3 regions of the Georgenia wutianyii genome follow, and region 1 is predicted to be linked to each of the others. Evidence: riboswitches for the same ligand, from Rfam matches in the RefSeq annotation. Region 1 holds a riboswitch; each other region holds the start of a gene.

The links. Region 1 has a riboswitch for S-adenosylmethionine ahead of FE251_RS05465 (LLM class oxidoreductase). Riboswitches for the same ligand answer to the same signal wherever they lie in the genome.
Region 2: another riboswitch for S-adenosylmethionine. It lies ahead of FE251_RS01865 (O-succinylhomoserine sulfhydrylase); the one in region 1 lies ahead of FE251_RS05465 (LLM class oxidoreductase).
Region 3: another riboswitch for S-adenosylmethionine. It lies ahead of FE251_RS09695 (hypothetical protein); the one in region 1 lies ahead of FE251_RS05465 (LLM class oxidoreductase).

The regions. Positions count from the first base shown of each region.
Region 1 covers NZ_CP040899.1:1,217,940-1,224,977, forward strand. Annotated here, with positions in the region: gene FE251_RS05445 (siderophore ABC transporter substrate-binding protein) at 1-668, shown strand, start outside; gene FE251_RS05450 (ABC transporter permease) at 727-1,713, shown strand; gene FE251_RS05455 (iron chelate uptake ABC transporter family permease subunit) at 1,718-2,770, shown strand; gene FE251_RS05460 (iron ABC transporter ATP-binding protein) at 2,767-3,522, shown strand; SAM riboswitch class IV at 3,854-3,979, shown strand; gene FE251_RS05465 (LLM class oxidoreductase) at 4,254-5,222, shown strand; gene FE251_RS05470 (universal stress protein) at 5,327-6,211, shown strand; gene FE251_RS05475 (DegV family protein) at 6,214-7,038, shown strand, end outside.
Region 2 covers NZ_CP040899.1:394,408-399,141, reverse strand. Annotated here, with positions in the region: gene FE251_RS01870 (SRPBCC family protein) at 81-500, shown strand; gene FE251_RS01865 (O-succinylhomoserine sulfhydrylase) at 507-1,778, opposite strand; SAM riboswitch class I at 1,783-1,867, opposite strand; gene FE251_RS01860 (hypothetical protein) at 2,080-2,982, shown strand; gene FE251_RS01855 (alpha/beta hydrolase family protein) at 2,979-4,514, shown strand; gene FE251_RS01850 (hypothetical protein) at 4,511-4,734, shown strand, end outside.
Region 3 covers NZ_CP040899.1:2,188,311-2,195,348, reverse strand. Annotated here, with positions in the region: gene FE251_RS09705 (hypothetical protein) at 101-940, shown strand; gene FE251_RS09700 (DUF6351 family protein) at 1,004-3,163, opposite strand; gene FE251_RS09695 (hypothetical protein) at 3,300-3,698, opposite strand; SAM riboswitch class IV at 3,710-3,823, opposite strand; gene FE251_RS09690 (hypothetical protein) at 3,966-4,577, shown strand; gene FE251_RS09685 (MFS transporter) at 4,591-5,958, opposite strand; gene FE251_RS09680 (ABC transporter substrate-binding protein) at 6,131-7,038, shown strand, end outside.

The DNA.
Region 1 (7,038 bases):
TCGAGGCCGTCGTCGCCGCCGAGCCCGACCTCATCATCAACGGTCAGCGTTTCGCGCAGTACCACGACGACTTCGCCTCCCTCGTGCCGGACGCCGTCGTCCTCGAGCTCGACCCGCGGGAGGGTGAGCCCTTCGCCGAGGAGCTCAAGCGCCAGACCACGGTGCTCGGGGAGATCTTCGGCAAGCAGTCCGAGGCCGAGCAGCTCGTCGCCGACCTCGACGCCGCCATCGAGCGGGCGCGCGCCGCCTACGACCCGGCCGACACCGTCATGGCCGTCATCACCTCCGGCGGGGAGATCGGCTACTCCGCCCCCGGCAACGGCCGCACCCTCGGCCCGGTCTTCGACATCCTCGGCCTCACGCCGGCGCTCGAGGTCCCGGAGGCCAGTGAGGACCACCAGGGCGACGACATCTCCGTCGAGGCCATCGCCGACTCGAACCCGGACTGGATCCTCGTCATGGACCGCGACGCCGCCGTCGGCGCCGACGACCCGGAGTACACCCCGGCCGCCCAGGTCCTGGAGGACTCCGAGGCGCTCGCCGGCGTCACCGCGATCCAGCAGGACCGCCTCGTGTACATGCCCGCCGACACGTACACCAACGAGGGCATCCAGACCTACACCGAGTTCTTCAACTCCCTGGCCGACGCCTTCGAGGCGACGCGCTGACCACGCCGCGGTGGGGCCGGCGCGCGCCGGCCCCACCACGCACGCAGAGCGGATGAGCATGACCACCACTGACGCCGGGCCCCGCGCCCGGTCCGCCGGCCGGCTGCTGGACTGGCGGCTCCTCGTCGGGGCCGCCGTCGTCGGCCTGCTCCTCCTCGCCTCCCTCTTCACCGGCGTCTACGACGTCACGGGTGCGCCGGACGGGACGCAGATGTTCGCCATCACCCGTGTCCCGCGGACGATCGCCCTCGTCCTCGCCGGCGCGGCGATGGCCATGTCCGGGCTCGTCATGCAGCTGCTCACGCAGAACCGGTTCGTCGAGCCGACGACGACCGGCACGACCGAGTGGGCGGGCCTCGGCCTCCTCGCCGTCACCCTCCTCGTCCCCGGCGCGAGCATCGCCGCGCGCATGGGCGGGGCCATCGTCGCGGCGTTCATCGGCACGGTGCTCTTCTTCCTCGTCCTGCGCCGGGTGTCGCTGCGCTCCTCGCTCATCGTGCCGATCGTCGGGATCATGCTCGGCGCCGTCGTCGGCTCGGTGTCGACGTTCGTCGCGCTGCAGACCGACATGCTGCAGAACCTCGGCGTGTGGTTCGCCGGGAGCTTCACCTCGGTGCTGCGCGGGCAGTACGAGCCGCTGTGGATCGTCGCGGTGGTGGTGGTCGTCGTCTTCGTCGTCGCGGACCGGTTCACCGTCGCTGGGCTCGGCAAGGAGATCGCGACCAACGTCGGCCTCGACTACAACAAGGTCATCCTCCTCGGCACCGGCCTCATCGCCGTCGCCACCGGCGTCGTGACCGTCGTCGTCGGGAACCTGCCCTTCCTCGGCCTCATCGTCCCCAACATCGTCTCGCTCATCCGGGGGGACGACCTGCGCAGCAACCTGCCGTGGGTCTGCCTGCTCGGCATCGGCATCGTCGCGGCCTGCGACCTCGTCGGACGGACCATCATCATGCCCTTCGAAGTTCCGGTGTCCCTCATCCTCGGCGTCGTCGGCGCAGCCGTCTTCGTCGTCCTCGTCCTGCGGCAGCGACGCCGTGGTTAGCCTCATGCCCGCTCGGACCACCGCACCCGTCCCGGTCCCGGCCGTCCCCGCTCGGCGCCGCAGCTCGGGCCCGCTGCCGACCGCCCGCTCCCGGCGCCGGTACTGGCTCGTCGTCGCCGGGCTCGCCGGCCTCGCCCTCACCCTCGCCGTCGGCCTCGTCTGGTGGGACAACCCGATGCCCGCCGGCTCGGACGGCTTCTGGCGCATCGCCCAGCTACGGATGAAGAACGTCCTCGTCATGGCGATCGTCGCCTTCAGCCAGGCGATCGCCACGGTGAGCTTCCAGACGGTGACGAACAACCGGATCATCACGCCCTCGATCATGGGCTTCGAGTCCCTGTACATGGCGGTGCAGACGGCGGCGGTGTACTTCCTCGGCGCCGCGGGCGTCGTCGCCCTCACCGGCGTGCCCCAGTTCCTCCTCCAGGTCGGGCTCATGGTCGGCCTCGCGGTCGCCCTCTACAGCTGGCTGCTGTCGGGCAAGCACGCCAACCTCCACGTGATGCTCCTCATCGGCATCATCATCGGCGGCGGCCTCGGGTCGGTCTCGACCTTCATGCAGCGCCTGCTCACCCCGAGCGAGTTCGACGTGCTCACCGCCCGGCTCTTCGGCTCGGTCTCCAACGCCGACGCCGCCTACCTGCCGATCGCGGTCCCCGTCGTCCTCACCGCCGGGACCCTGCTGTGGCTGCGCGCCAGGCGGCTCAACGTCCTCGCCCTCGGACGCGACGCGACGACGGGCCTGGGCCTGAGCCACCGCGCCGAGCTGGTCAAGGTGCTCGTCCTCGTCGCCGTCCTCATGGCCGTGTCCACCGCGCTCGTCGGGCCGATGACGTTCTTCGGGTTCCTCGTCGCGACTCTCGCCTACCAGTTCGCCGACACCCACGACCACCGCCACGTCTTCCCCGTCGCCGTCCTCATCGGCTTCGTCGTCCTCGCCGGCGCGTACTTCGTCATGAACCACGTCTTCTACGCCCAGGGCGTCGTCTCGATCATCATCGAGCTCGTGGGCGGTGTCGTCTTCCTCGTCGTCATCCTGCGAAAGGGCCGCCTGTGATCACCCTGTCCGACGTCCGCAAGGACTACAGCAGCGAGGTCGTCATCGGGCCGGTCGACCTCACCATCCCCACCGGTGGCATCACCGCCCTCATCGGCCCCAACGGCGCCGGGAAGTCGACGCTGCTCACGATGATCGGCCGCCTCCTCGGGCTGGACGCCGGGACCATCGAGATCGCCGGCTACGACATCACGAGCACCGCCTCCAAGGACCTCGCCAAGATCGTGTCGGTGCTGCGCCAGGAGAACCACTTCGTCACCCGGCTCACCGTGCGCCAGCTCGTCGCCTTCGGCCGCTTCCCCTACTCCAAGGGCCGCCTCACCGCCGCCGACGAGGAGCTCGTCAGCCAGGCGATCGACTTCCTCGAGCTCGGCGACCTCGAGGACCGCTACCTCGACCAGCTCTCCGGTGGGCAGCGCCAGCGCGCCTACGTCGCCATGGTGCTGTGCCAGGACACCGAGTTCGTCCTCCTCGACGAGCCGCTCAACAACCTCGACATGCGCCACTCGGTCCAGATGATGCAGCACCTGCGCCGCGCCGCTGCCGAGCTGGGACGCACGATCGTCGTCGTCCTCCACGACATCAACTTCGCCAGCCACTACGCCGACCACATCTGCGCCGTCAAGGACGGGAAGATCGCGGAGTTCGGGACGTGCGAGTCGATCATGGACGACGACGTCCTCACCCGGGTCTTCGACACCCCGGTCCGGGTCATCCCCGGCCCGAACGGCCCGCTCGCCGTCTACTACTGAGGGCTCGCCGCGCGGAAGTCGGCTGTTGGAAGTCGGCTCTCGCGCGCAAGTCGGCTGTCGCGAGGTCATCACGGTGCCCGGCGGCGAGCTGGGCCGCGGCCGCGACTGCCTCTGAGCGCCACCGCGCGTGAGACCGCCGGGCGCGGGCGCGGTGTCACCCGCGCTCGGCCGTCTCACCCGCGGTCGGCCCCGGGGCGTGAGGCCGGAGGCGTCAGGCGCGGCGGCGCGGCGGTGGGCGGGGAGGACAGGGTGGGGACCCGTCGAGCCGCGTCTTGGGGGGTGAGACGGGGTGGTTGACACGCGGAACGTGGCGCGACTAGCGTCTGCGCCAGGTTCAGAGCACCAGTGCGCGCCTCGAGCGCGCTAAGCCCCGGCTTGCTGGTCGGCAACCCGCCACGTGCGGTGGGTGCCCCGGGTGATGACCTGGCCCCGCGACGAGCGCGGGGCAACGCGGCGCACCGACAGGTGCCGAGCACGAAGGAAGTACGGCGATGACCACGCACCAGAGCCCCCGGCCGATCACCAGCCGAAGCGGCGCCTCGATGTGCATGTGGGCTCGCCCCTGTATGTCCGCCTGAGACATACCCGCGATGCCTCGGCCCCGAGCCGGCGCATCACCCCTGGGCCAGCCCCGGCCGCCGGCGAGTGACACGCCGCGCGCCGGACCCGGCGGCCCAGCCCACTTCCTTCGGGCGCGTCACACGCGCCGCGAGCCGAAACGGTGACCCGTCATGTCCACTGCCTTCCTCCCCACCCGCACCACCGAGACCACCTCGACCACGGCGACCATCGCCCTCGACCTCTCCGGCCTCGGCGCCCCCGCCCACGACCGCGGCGCGGCCGCCGGGCTGCCCGCCGAGCAGGCCAACCTCGTGCGCCTCGCCTCCTACGCCCGTGCCGCGCACAAGGGCGGGGTCTCCTTCGTCACGCTCGGTGAGGACTTCCGCCTCCGGGCCGACGCCTCGCCGCGCGCCAACGCCTGGCTCGACCCCGTGATCGCCGCCCGCCGCATCAGCCCCAGCGCCGGCGGCACCGGGCTCGTCCCCAGCGTGCAGCTGGGCCGGGCGGACGCCGCCGTCGCCGCCGAGCTCGCCCAGTTCAACCGCAAGAGCGGCTCCTGGGCCGGCCTGCAGGTCTCCCGTGGGCGGGACGAGCGCGTCAGCGCGCTGCCGCAGCTCGGTGACCTGCTCGAGGACCTCATCCGCACCGCCGAGGCCCGCTCGAGCCAGCGGCCGACCGTCGTCCTGCCGCTGGAGCAGGAGGCCGAGCTGCCGGCCGTGGCCGAGCTCGCCGACGTCGTCCGGCTGCGCGAGGCGGACCTCGGGTGGGCGCGCGAGCTGCGTTTCGCCGTGCGCTCCGCGGCACGGGCCGCAGGGCGCCCGCCCGTCCGCGTCCTCGTCGACCTGCGCACCGTCATCGCAGCCGACTACGAGTCCGCCCGGGCGCGGGCCGACCTCCTCAGCGACATCGCCGGGGGCACCGGCTCCTGGGAGGGCGCGCTCGAGGCCGTCGGTACCGTCGGCGACGTCGTCACGACGATCGAGAAGTGGCTCGAGGCCGGCGCGGCGGACGGGTTCGTCGTCCTGCCCGGCTCGATCCCCGCGGACGTCACCCGCCTCATCCGGGGGATCATCCCGGCGCTGCAGGCCCGGGGCCTCGTCGCGACGTCCGGCGCCGAGGTCGGGCGCGTCCGGGACTGAGACGGCCGCGGGGTCTCGGGCGGCGCGGACCCCGCCTCACCCCTCGTGGCAGGATGGGGGCGCGGGCCCGTCCCGCCCGCGCCCGAGCCTGCGTGAGGAGTGCGATGGTCACCGAGGAGCCCCCGACCGGGAGCGTCGTCGTCGGTACCGACGGGTCGGCGAACGCCGAGCTCGCCGTCGACTGGGCGGCCCGCGAGGCCGCACGCCGCTCCGCCGGCCTCCACATCGTCTACGCCTTCCCGTGGGTGACCCACGCGCACGCCTGGGACTTCGCGCCTCCGCCCGAGGTGACCGAGACCGGTGAGCGCATCGTGTCGGCCGTCGTGGAGCGGGTGCTCGAGTCCCACCCCGGGCTCGAGGTCACCCGCGATGTGCTCGTCGAGTCCCCGGCGGAGGCGCTCGTCGAGGCGTCACGACGCGCGGTGGTCGTCGTCGTCGGCTCCGGCGGGCTGGGGGAGTCCGACGACGCGCTCATGGGGTCCGTCGCCCAGAAGGTCGCGGCCCACGCCGCCTGCGCCGTCGTCGTCGTGCGCGACGTGCCGCCCGGCGGGGACACGGCGCCCGTCGTCGTGGGCATGGACCCGGAGGAGGGGGCACCCGAGGCGATGGAGTACGCCTTCGAGGAGGCGGCCCGGCGCGGGACCGACCTCGTCGTCGTCCAGGCGAGCCAGGACGACCACGCCCTCCTCGAGGACATCCCCGTCCTCGGCGACCACTACCGCGAGGTGGCGCGACTGCACGCCGAGCACACCGCCGAGCGGCTCCAGACCTGGCGACGGCGCTTCCCCCACGTTCCCGCGGAGCTGCGCCTGGTCCACGAGCGACCGGTACGCGCCCTCGTCCACGCGGCGGCCGAGGCGAGCATCGTCGTCGTCGGCAGCCGGGGACGCGGTGGGCTCGCCGGCCTCCTCCTCGGCTCGGTGAGCCGGGGCGTGGCGAACCGGGCCCCGGTCGTCGCGGTCGTCCGCACCCGCCACGACGCCCACTGACCGTGGTCGCCGTCCTCACCGACTCCACCGCCTCCCTGCCCGGGAGCACCGCGGACGCGCTGGGGATCCGGGTCGTGCCGCTGCGCGTGCAGGTCGAGGGTGCCGACCGTCCCGACGACGCCGCGAGCCGGGAGGTGCTGGCCGCCCACCTGCGCGCCGGCGGGACGGCGACCACCTCCCAGCCCAGCCGCGCCGACCTCGCCGCGGCCATGGACGCCGCCCTCGACGACGGTGCGGGGGCGGTCGTCTGCCTCCACCTGTCCGCCGAGCTGTCCGGGACCGTCGACGCCGCCAGGGCGGCGGCGCAGGAGGTCACCGCCCGGCGCGGAGCGCCCGTGCACGTCGTCGACACCCGCACCGTGGCCGGGGGCACGGGGCTCGCCGCGGTCGCCGCCGCCGAGCGGGCCGCCGCCGGCGCCGACGCCGCACGCGTCCTCGCCGCCGCCCGCGAGGTCGCGGCCCGGTCCCACGTCCTGTTCATGGTGCCCGACCTCCACCACCTCGCCCGGGGCGGGCGGATCGGCCCCGCGCGCACCTACCTCGGCTCGGCGCTCGGGGTGCACCCGATCCTCACCCTGCGCGGCGGGCGCCTGGCAGTGGCCGAGACGGTGCGCGGCGGGGCACGCACCCGGCGTCGCCTCGTCGAGCTCGCCGTGCGGGCGGCGGGCGGACCCCGCGCGGCCACCCCGCGCGGCGACGGCGGCCCCGTCCGGGTGGCCGTCCACCACTTCGCCGCCGCCGAGGCCGCGGACGAGCTCGCCGGGGCGCTCGAGGAGCGCCTGGCGGAGACCGGGGCCGAGGTCGCGGGCGTGCTGCGCAGCGAGGTG
Region 2 (4,734 bases), 820 kb from region 1:
CCTACCCGCGCCCGGGCGCGGGCACGTCATGCGGGCACCACCCCGGGCTGCGGACGCCCGCGCCCACTACAGTCCCGGCCATGGCCTCGCGCGTGCTCGACGTCCCGCCCGACCGCGCGTTCCGGCTCGTCGCCACGCTCGGCCGGCACGACCGGTGGATCCCGCTCACCCACGTCGCGGCGCCCCCGGGCCCGGCCCGGACCGGCGACGTCGTCCTCGCGCGCACCGCGGGGGTGTTCGTCGACCGGATGCAGGTCGCGCGCGCCGACCCACCCCACGAGCTCGTCCTGCGCAAGCTCGGGCCCGTGCTCCTGGGGACCTCGACGATCACCGTGTCCCCCGCCGCGGGCGGCCGGTCACGCGTGACGTGGACCTACGACGCCCACCTGCGTGGCCCCGTGCCCGCCCCCGGCGTGCTCAACCCCGTGCTCGAGGCGATGGCGGCCGTGGCGATGTGGCGGATGGCCCGCTGGGTGCGGCGCACCCGGCCGGCCGGCTGACCCGCCTCAGGCCGCCGGCCGGCGCACGGCGCGCACCGCGGCGAGCGCCTGGTCGAGGTCGGCGCGCAGGTCGGCGACCTCCTCCAGCCCCACCGACAGCCGCACGGTCGCGTCGCTGATCCCCACCCGGGCACGCCCGTCGGGACCGAGCCGCCGGTGCGTCGTCGTCGCCGGGTGGGTGACCAGCGACTTCGTGTCCCCGAGGTTGTTGGAGATGAGCACGAGTCGCAGGGCGTCGAGGAACGCGAACGCCTCGGCCCGGCCCGCCGGACGGCCGTCGACGACGAGGTCGAACGTCACCACCGTGCCGCCGCCGCTCATCTGGGCGCGGGCGAGCGCCGCCTGCGGGTGGGAGTCGAGGAAGGGGTAGTGGACGCGGCCGATGCCGGGCCGGGTCTCCAGCCACCGGGCGAGCTCGAGGGCCGCGGCGCTCTGCGCGCGCACCCGCAGCGGCAGCGTCTCCAGGCCCTTGAGCAGCACCCACGCGTTGAACGGGCTGAGCGTGGGCCCGGTGTTGCGCAGCACGAGCCGCAGCGGCCCGTGGACGAACTCGCGGCTGCCGAGCACCGCGCCCCCCATCGTCCGACCCTGCCCGTCGATGTGCTTGGTCGCCGAGTAGACGACGACGTCGGCGCCCTGGGGCAGCACCCGCTGGAGCACCGGGGTGGCCAGGACGTTGTCGACGACGACCGTCGCTCCCGCGGCGTGGGCGAGCGCGCTCACCGCGGCGACGTCGACGACGTCCTGCATCGGATTGGACGGTGTCTCGAAGAAGACGACGTCGGCCGGCGTGGCCAGGGCCCGCCGCCAGTCGGCGAGGTCGTGGGCGTCGACGTAGTCGGTGACCACGCCCCAGCGGGCGAGGAGGTCCTCGAAGACCGTCACGGTCGAGCCGAACAGGGCGCGGCCGGCGACGATGCGCGACCCGCTGCGCACGAGGGCGGCGAGGGTGGAGAAGACCGCGGACATGCCCGAGGCGGTCGCCAGGCACGCCTCGGCCCCCTCCAGTGCGCGCAGCCGCTCCTCGAACGTCGAGACCGTCGGGTTCTCGTAGCGCGCGTAGGTGAACCGGTCGAGGGTGCCTTCGAAGGCCGCCTCGGCGTCCGCGGCGCCGTCGTAGACGAAGCCCTGGGTGAGGAACAGCGCCTCCGAGGTCTCCTGGAAGCCGGTGCGCGCGTGCCCGGCGTGGACGGCGCGCGTCGCCGGTCCCCAGGCCGGGTCGGGGTCCGGGTAGCCGCCGGGGCCGGGACAGGCGGGGCGGGCGGGGTCGGTGGCCATGGCTCCTCCATCGTTCCTGGCGGGAGCACCCGTGGACCGGGTTGCTGCAGCGTCGTCGAGCCAGGTCTCTCGGCTGCTCTGGATGGGTCGACCCGATGCTAGCCAGAGGGCCGGGGCGGGCGCGGGCGGCCACCTGGCCGGTCCCACCAGGTGGACCGAGAAGGGCGACAGCCCGGCCTCCGTGGGACGGGGTGGCGCGCGGCATGGGCAGTTCTCCCCATGGTCAGGGCCGCACCCCCGAGGCGAGGATGACCGCGGGGGCACCGGCGCCCCGTGCGGCCCGGTGAGAAAGGTGGTCGCCATGTCTGCACAGACCGTCCAGCGCGCTCGGCGCCAGGCGCACAGCAAGGTTGCGCGCTTCCGGCTCGACGTCGCGGAGTGGACCGTGCTGCGCTCCGCGCTGCTCTCCCACGCCCCCGGCGCCGGCACGCCGGCCGGGTTCGAGCCCGAGTCCTTCGGCCTGGACCCCGACACCCCGCTCACCGACGAGCAGCGGGCGCGCGCCTGGGCAGGCCTCCAGCTGCGCGGCCTGGCCAGCCACGTCCCGGCGGAGGACACCGTCACCGCCCTCACCCCGCCGTGCGTCCTCGGCATGCTCCAGCTCCTGGAGTCCGAGGTGCGGGTCGACGTCGCCTCCTGGGCCGGTGACGTCGTCGTCAACCAGGCCGTCGCGTGGAGCGCCGGCCGCACGGCAGCCCTGTCCCGCCGCCGCCGGCAGGCGGGGGTCACCGGCGGTGAGGCGGTGCTCGAGCAGGAGCCCGTCGTCGAGGTCTCGCTCTCCGCGGCCGGTGGCCTGCTCAACGAGGTCGTGCGGGCGCTGCCCGGCCCGACCGCCTCCTTCGGCCCCGAGCACCGCTCGCCCGTGCGCGTGGGCTGGCCCCAGTCGGCCGCGATCGCCCGGGCGATGCGTTCCGGGCGGCAGGACGTCGCCGCCCACCTCGCGGGCCTGCCGACCTCCGCCCTGTCGGTCCTCGGCTCGCTGGCCGGCGACGTCACCGGCGGCGCCTCGGTGAGCGCGGTCCGGCTGCGCGGCGCCGAGGCGCTCGCCTTCCGCGGGGTGTGGCTGTGGACCGAGGCCGACGTCGTGGAGCTCGTCGACGCCAGCTCCCACGCGGTGACCCTGCGCCGCTCGGACCTCGGCCAGGTCCGCCAGGAGCTGCTCTCCGCCCTCACCGGTCTGCTCCACGCCGAGGAGGTCCTGTGACGGAGTCCCTCACGGTCGGTGGGGGCGCGACCGGGGTTCTCGCGCGCGTCGCCGACATGCGGGCCACCGCCGACGTCCTGGACACCAAGGGCGACGTCGCCCGCAGCCTCGCCACGCAGGTCGCCGAGGTCGCGGTGCACGACGCCGTGCTCGGGTCCCAGGTCCTCTCACCGGTCACCGGAGCGCGGGTCCTCGGGGAGGTCGCCCAGGCCCAGCTCCCGCCCGAGGGGCTCATCTGGGTCGCACTGGAGTACGAGGCCGCTGCCGTCTTCCTGCGCGGCGCCGCGACCGCCTACGAGGAGACCGACGCCGCACTCGCCCGGCTCGCCGAGCTGCGCGACACCGCCACCGGGGTCGTGCTCGTCAACGCCGGGCTGCTCGGCGCCGGCGGGATCGCCCTCACCTCCCTCCTTCTCGACGTGCTGCCCGACCCGATGGCCGACGCCCTCACGCCCGATGCCTTCGCGGCCTGGATCGACGAGGTGGGCGAGGACCCGGCGGGCGCCGTCCTCGCGGAGCTGTACGACCACCCGTGGGCCACGGACTCGATCATCTCCGGGTTGCCGTGGGTGCTGGGCACCCAGGTCCCGCTCGTCCTCGGTGCGCTGACGCCGTGGACGTTCACGTCCGTCCCGCTCACCTACGAGCAGGTGGTCGCCGCGGTCATCGCCGGCGGCGGCCTGCTGGGGCTGCTGGCCGACGGCACGCCCGTCGTCACCCCCGAGCCGCACGACCCCCGCTACCCCACGCCCGAGTCCTGGCAGGCGGCGCTGGACGCGACGGCCGCCGACAGCCTCTCGGCCCTCTTCGACAACATCTCCGGCCTGGGCGACGGCGCGACCTCCGAGGTGCGCGTCACCGCCGTGCCCGACGGCGCGGGCGGCCACACGTGGATCGTGGAGATCCCCGGCACCCAGGACTGGGCCGCGGAGTCCGGGTCCAACCCCTCGAACCTCGCGACGAACCTCCACCTCATGGCCGGCTCGCACGCCACGGCGATGGAGCAGGGCGTCCTCGAGGCGCTCGCCCAGGCCCGGGCCGAGCTCGCGGCGAGCACGGGTGTCCCGCTCTCCGAGCTCGCCGCCCAGCCGGTCACCCTCGCGGGACACAGCCAGGGCGGGATCGTCGCGGCCTCGCTCGCGGCCGACCCGGGCAACGGCCTCAACGTCACGACCGTCGTCACCGGCGGGTCCCCCGTGGCGAACATGGCCGTGCCCGACTCCGTCACCGTCATCAGCCTCGAGCACGCCCAGGACCCGGTCCACCACCTCGACGGCAACCCCAACCCGGCAGGCCCGAACTGGACGACCGTCGTGCGCGACGTCGACGGGCACAGCCACGTGACGGCGGGCGACCCGTTCTCCGCCCACCACGGCTCGCTCTACGCCGAGACCGGCGCGCTGGTCGACGAGCAGGCCGCCCACGACCCCGCCCTGCAGCTCGCGCTCGGCCCGCTGCAGGAGCAGTTCTCCCACGTGCGCGGCGGCGAGGCGCACGTGTTCCAGTTCGACATCGCGCAGGAGCACCGGTGAGGCGGGTGGCGGGCTGCGCCGTCGTCGCCCTCGTCCTGCTCGCGACCGCGTGCGGCGGCGGGGGCGGCGGGGCTGCGCCGTCGTCGTCCCCCACGCCCGACCTCGACGCCGAGACCGCGCGGATGAGCTCGGAGCTCACCGGCATCGAGGGCGTGACGAGCGCCGACGTCCGGCTGCGTGCCGACGTGAGCTCGGGCCGGCAGGTCACGGTGGACGCCGC
Region 3 (7,038 bases), 970 kb from region 1:
TCTTTCGCGGGCATTCCTCGGCACTGGTCCAGGAGCCGATACCCAACCGTCTCACCGGCGGTGACGAGTCGCGGGCGTACCCCTGTGGAGGGGAACCATCATGGAGGATCTGGCACGGCTGTTCGGACGAGATGACGTCCTCGCGCTCGAGCGTGAGGTTCCTGGACGCGACACCCGGGACAACGACGTTGGTGTGTTCAACGAGCACATCAGGGGTGAGCTGGCACGGCTGACTCGGGAGGTCGATGCTCCGCAGGCCGCGGACGAGCGCCTCGGCATCCACGGCAGCATGCTGCGCACGACGGTGCTCCACCGCCTCGAGGAGCGGATCGGTGTCGGCGTCGCCGTACGAGACGTCCAGTTCACCATCGGCACGGGGTGCCGACTGATCGGTACCCCGTACGATGTCGAGTACAGCGAGGGCACGGCCTTCGGGTTCGGCGCCAAGCACGACGGAAAGGTCGTCAGCATCGGCACGGAGGGCCAGGCCGCGGGCGGCGTCGGGTTCTACCTGAGCTCACCGGCCGAGGTCGACATGAGCATCACGCCCCAGGGCACCTACGAGTTCTCCTGGTTCGCCGCGGCGGAAGCCCCGGACTGGCGGAGCTTCGGCGGGCTGGGCGTCACCATCTACGCAGACGGGGACTCGACCCCCGTCTTCACTCGACAGGTCCGCCTGTGGGACGTCCACGGCGCCGGTCTGCTGCAGGGCGGCACGGGCAAGGGCGCGTTCGCCAGCGCGTCGAGCCCGGCGCTGCCCGGCGGCTTTGGGCCCATCCCGCTGGCACCGGTCATCGTCCGGATGCAGCCGGGACGTCGTCTCCTCGTGTGGATGTGGTCGTGGCAGATCTCCAACCGGGTGGACGCCACGCTCGCGCTGCTGTCCACGCACGTGCCGGCGGTGCAGCTGTGCGGGTCTCCTCCCTTGGTCATCCACTAGAGCGTCTGTCCCGCGCGCCGTCGGGGAGCAGCCTCGCGCTCCCCGACGACGCGCCGGCCGGCCTCAACCGATCCGCAACCAGGTCCCGGCCAGGCCCTGCTGTGCCTGTCCCGGCACGGAGTAGTCACACACCCCATCCGCGAAGACCTCGGTCAGCCGCGCCCACTCGGCGTCGGTGAACTCCACCCCGTAGTCCTCACGCCGAGGCTCACGGGTCTGGCACTTGATGACGTCGGCCTGCACGCTCTCCCCGGCCACCTCACGCGGGAAGCTGGCCGAGGGGTAGAGCTGCTCGCACTCGGTCGCCGGGTCGCGGTCGAGCGGCTCGGCGATGAACGTCGGGCTCGCGTCGCGCGTCATGCAGCCCTCGACGAGCGCTGCGGGCCGGGTCTCGCCGATCTCCTCCAGCGTCGGCCGCTCGTCGCCCGCCACGTCGAGCTGGGAGAGCCAGGCGTCCATCTGGGTGACGGCGTGGCGCAGCAGCGGGCTGGCGGTGCTGAACCCGCCGTAGCGGTTGTCCTCGAGCAGGCTCACGTGGTTGACCACGCTGCCGTTGACCTCACGCAGCCGCTCGCGCATGGAGTTGGAGTGGTAGCGGACGTGGATGTCCCCGTTCGGCAGGTCGTCGCTGTAGGCGCGGTAGTCGATGATCGGCGTGCTCGCCAGCCCGCCGCCGCCGCTGGTGAGCCGCCCGGTGCGGTAGGCCGCCTCGACGGCCGGCATGTCGGCCTCGGAGCGCTCGGCGCGGAACTTGCCGTCGTGGTCGTACCCGCCGACCTGCTCGTTGAGGTCGAGGAACTGCTCGGGCGTGATGACACCGTCCTCCAGGGCCTGCAGCCCGTACTGGATGCCCTCGTTGTCCAGCGGCCGCAGCGCGAACCCGGTCTCGGGGTCGCGTCCGTAGGCGTTGACGGTGTGGTCGTAGACGTCGCAGCGCGCCCCGCCGGGGTTGTCGGTCGGGTGGTAGCGCAGCTCAACGGGCAGCACGCTGGGGCAGAACGCCGTCGGGTCGATCCGCTGGGCGCCGCCCGCGACGTTCGGCATGGTCGCGAGGTTGGCGAAGCCGGTGACGGCGCGCTTCTGCTCGTCGGTCCACGCGAGCGCGGGGTCGGTGAAGTAGTTGTTGAGCAGCCGGGCGTCGGTGATGAAGTTGACGGTGCCGAACCCGACCTCGGGGAAGGAGCAGCCCACGACGATCCCGTCGAAGATGCCCGGGTAGTTGTCGGCCGTCTGGTGGGCCTGGTAGCTGCCGCCCGAGCAGCCGAACCCGATGGTGAAGTCTTCGCGCCCGTAGACCTCGATGAACTTCTCCTTGGTCATCGCGGCCGTCTCCGAGGCGAGCAGGTCGCTGCAGTTCTGCCCGAAGACGTTGAGGCTCGAGGAGACGACGGCGTACCCCTGGCCGAGCATCCACGCGTCGGTCACCCCGCCGGTCGTCTCGCCCTGGCGGAACCAGCCGCCGGTGCAGCCGCCGCCGAGGGTGTAGATCGCCCGTCCGTTCCAGCCCTTGGGTCGGTGCGCGGGGGAGGGGTCCTTCTCGCGGAGCGGGTCGTGCAGCACCGTGTGCTGGTAGATCCCGCGGTTGGCGGTGCCGGTCTCCATCCGGACGATGAACGGGACGCGCTCGCCGTCCGACGTCGTCGTGCGGGCGAGGTCGGCGGGGTAGCGGCGCGCGTCCACCGGCCACGGCACGTACTCACCGCCCGTGGTCCGGTAGAAGTGGTCGACGCGGGTGGTCGTCGAGCAGTTCTCGTCGAGCGCCGCGCCGAGGTTGCCCCCGATCACCGGGAGCGTGAAGTCCTGCGTCTGGCAGATGAACGGCTGCTCGTGCGGGCCGGAGAACAGCGGGCCCTCGGCGGGGTGGTTGACCACCTCGACGCTCGCCTCCCGCCCGCGCGGTGCGGAGGCCGTGATCGTCTGCGCGCCGAGCTCGAGCCCGTCGACGACGCCGACGAGCGTGCGCCGGTCGCCGGACCACTCGAGGTCGACGTCGCGGCGCTCTCCGTCCACCGAGATCCGCACGTGCGGTGGCGCAACTCCCGGCGGCGCCGAGATCTCGATCAGCGCGTCACCGCCGCTGACGAACTCCGGCAGGCTGGAGACCACCTCGATCTCCAGCGCACGCAGCGGCGGACCGTCGCGGCCTTCCGGCGGGTCGGCGTGGGCTGCGGCCGGCAGACCGGCCAGGACGAGTGCGGCAAGGACCGCATGGGCTGACTTCATCGTTGAACCCCCCGGTTTCATGTGCTTCCCTCATCGGAACCCAGCCTTCGCCCGCGGCGGCCGTCCTGGCCGCCGGGGCGGGCTGAGACCCGGATGCTATCGGCCGGGGCCGACACGGCGAGCCGGGGGAGCCGCGTCAGGTCGCGATGACCCCGTGGCCGGTGCCGAGGTGCGTGACGATGACGCCGGGCGCGGAGCGTGCCGGGACGGACGGGACCGGGCCCGCGCCGTCGTGCACGAGCATGTTGACGACGACGCGCCCGACGGCGAGGGCGTGCCACCGCTCGTTGACCATGACGGTGGTGCCGGGCGGGCACATGACCGACAGGTCGTGGTGGTGCCACACGGCGCACGACCCCTCGCCGCCGGGGTGGTCGACGACGGCGACGTTGCCCTCGTCGACCGAACGGACGACGCCGTCGCGCCACCCCTCCGGCGCGCTCTGGACCTTCCCGGTGTGGATGTGGTGCATGAGGTGCCCGGGGCTGTAGCTGCGGCAGCAGGCGCCGACGGTGCACGGGGCAGGGGTGGTCAAGGTGTCTCCTCGTCTCGCTCTTCCCACGCCGGTCGGCGCGGGCGGGTCTTCCTCCGGGGGCACCGTGCGCGGGGCGCGGTTGCCGGACCAGCACGCCGGAGGGCGTGGCGCTGGTCCTCGTGACCTGGGCAGGACGGTAGCGGCAGGCACCGACATCGCCCGGCGCCGGCTCCGAGTGGCGGACCTCCGAGTGATGCGCCAAGGTCTGCACTACTCCCGTAGACGACTGCGGGCCCACCTGCTCTGACACCGAAGGAATATCCCCCCATGCGCCGCAAGCACGTCGTGTTCCTCTCCACCCTCGCCCTTGCCACGATCGGCCTCACCGGCTGCGGCGACGACTCGGCCGACGGTGAGGCCACCGAGCCCACGACGGCGGCCGAGGAGACGACGACGCCGGAGCAGCCGACGACCCCGGAGCCGGAGGAGACGACCCCGGCCGAGGAGGACACCGCCGAGAGCGAGACCGACAGTGCCGCGGGCGCCGACCTCGGCGCGAGCGACCCCGGCCCGGCCGCCGAGGGCGCGGTCATCCCCGCCGAGGCCCTGGCCACGCCCCCGCAGGCCATCGGTCCCTACACGCTCGACGAGTCCACCGGCCCCGCCCGCATGTACAACGACGAGAGCTTCACCGTGATGATCGCCGTCGACAGCAACGTGCTCAGCTCGCCGTACGAGTCGCTGGTGGAGTACATCGAGACCGACAACACGGCCGCCGGCACCGGGAGCTGTGGCACCAACGAGTCGGGTAGCTCGATCACCTGCTACCAGCGCACGGCCGACGGCGTCATCACCGTCACCGCGACCCCCGAGCAGATCAGCCTCGAGGACATGGTGGTGTTCGTGAACCACTACGCCGACCAGGCCGGCGCGGCCTGACACGGGAGCGCTCCTACCCGGCGCGGCTGCGTCTCCCGGGTAGGAGCGCCCCGGAGACCACCGCGCCGAGGACCAGCAGCCCCGCGCACCACCACATCGCCCGCGCGTAGCCCGCGCCGAAGGGGTCGGCCGCGAGCTCGCCGTCGAGCCCGACGAGCGCCGGGAGTGCGGCCACCGCGAGCAGCCCCGCGGCGCGGGCGACGGCGTTGTTGACGCCGCTGGCCAGTCCCACGTGCTCGGCGGGCGCGGCGGCGAGGACGGTGGCCGTCAGCGGCGTGACGAGCAGGGTGATGCCCGCGCCGAAGACGAGGACGCCGGGCAGGACGTCGGTGAGGTACGCGGCGTCGTCGGGGATTCCGGCGAGCAGCGCGACACCGACGGCGGCCAGGGCAGGGCCGAGCGTCATGAGCGGCCTGGCGCCGGTGCGCGTGAGGAGGGTGCCGACGCGCGGGGAGAAGACGAGCAGGAGCAGTGTGAACGGGATCGTCGCGGCCCCGGCGGCGAGCGGGCCGTACCCGGCGACCACCTGGAGCTGGAGGACGAGGAAGAACGTCACGGCGGTGAGCGCCGCGTAGATGAGGAAGGTCGCGACGTTGACCACCGAGAACGTCCGGTCGGCGAACATCCCCAGCGGCACCATCGGGTGTGCGGAGCGGGCCTCGACGACGACGAAGACGACGGCGGCCACCGCGCCCACCACGGCCGCGGGCCACGCGCCCTGGGTGAGCGCCACGGTGATCCCACCGAGCGCGAGGACGCCCAGTGCCGCGCCGGGCACGTCGAAGCGTCCCTGCCCGGCCGCCGGCACCGACTCCGGCACCCGCAGCACCGCGATCGCGATGACGACGGCCGCCACCGGCACGTTGACGAAGAAGACCCAGCGCCACGAGAGCGTCTCCACCAGCCAGCCGCCGAGCAGCGGCCCGACGGCGCCGGCCACGCCCGACCACGCCGACCAGTAGCCGATGGCGCGGGCCCGGTCCTCCTCGGCGATGAGGGACTGGATGAGGGCGAGGCTGCCCGGCGTCAGCAGCGCCGCCCCGACGCCCTGCAGCCCGCGCGCCGCGACGAGCTGCTCGACCCCCTGCGCCAGCCCGCACACGACCGACGCGAGCCCGAACCACGCGATCCCGACGACGAACACCCGACGCCGCCCCAGCCGGTCCCCGAGGGAGCCGCCGACGAGGATGAGCGAGGCGAGGGCGAACATGTAGGCGTTGACCACCCACTGCAGGTCGGTGAGCGTGGCGTCGAGGTCGAGCGCGATGGGACGCAGCGCGACGTTGACGACGCTGCCGTCGAGGAAGGCGATCGCCGACGCGAGCGTCGCGGCGAGCACCACCCAGCGGCCCCGCGCCGAGCGGAGCGGCAGGCTCTCCATCGCCCCATGGTCCCCCCGCGCTGGAGCAGGAGCGCGGACAAATGAGTTTCGCCGAAGAATGAGAGGCGGAAGAACTTGACGCACCTGGGTGGTCGCGGGACAGTGGCACCTGGTCCCGGCCAGGCCGGGAGGCGTGCGAGCGGCGTCGGAGCCGCCTGACGGGGAGGTCAGCATGAAGGTCCACAGGTCACCGGTCCGGGCTGCGGCGGTGCTCGCAGCGGTGGGTCTCGCGCTCGCCGCCTGCTCCGGTGGAAGCGACGACGGCGGGTCGACCGGCGACGGCGGGGGCGAGACCCTCGTCGTCGGCGTCACCTCCGACCCGGACACCCTCTTCCCGTGGAAGGCCACCCAGTTCCAGGCCATCGACGTCCTCACCAACCTCTACGGCACGCTCACCGAGCTCGACGCCGACCTCGAGGTGGTCCCCGGCCTCGCCGAGGAGTGGGAGGTCTCCGAGGACGGCCTCACCATGACGTTCACGCTCCGTGAGGGCGTGACCTTCCACGACGGCTCGGAGCTCGACTCCGCCGACGTCGTCCACTCCCTTGAGTCGGTCATGGCCGAGGAGACCGCCGCCGTCGCCGCCGCGACCCTCGGCTCCGTCGAGTCCGTCGAGGCGCCCGACGCCCGCACGGTCGTCCTCACCCTGTCCGCGCCGGACTCCTCGGTCCTCGCCGGCCTGGCGAGCGTCAACCTCGCGATCCTCTCCTCGGAGGACACCGAGGAGACGCTCACCACCGCCGCCAACGGCACCGGGCCCTTCGAGCTCGGCGAGCGCGTCCCGAACCAGTCACTCACCGTGACGTCGTTCGCCGACTACTGGGGCGGCGCGCCCGAGATCGACGCCGTCGAGTTCCGCGTCATCCCCGACGAGACGTCGATCGTCTCGGCGCTGCAGTCCGGCAACGTCCACCTCGCCGTCTTCGACGACCCGCTCGTCGCCCAGAGCGCCGAGAGCGGCAGCGTCGAGATCACCGAGACGCCGCAGCTCGCCTACCACGCGCTCCAGCTCAACGCCCGGCAGGCGCCGCTCGACGACGTCAACGTGCGCCTGGCGATCCAGTGCGCGATCGACCGGCA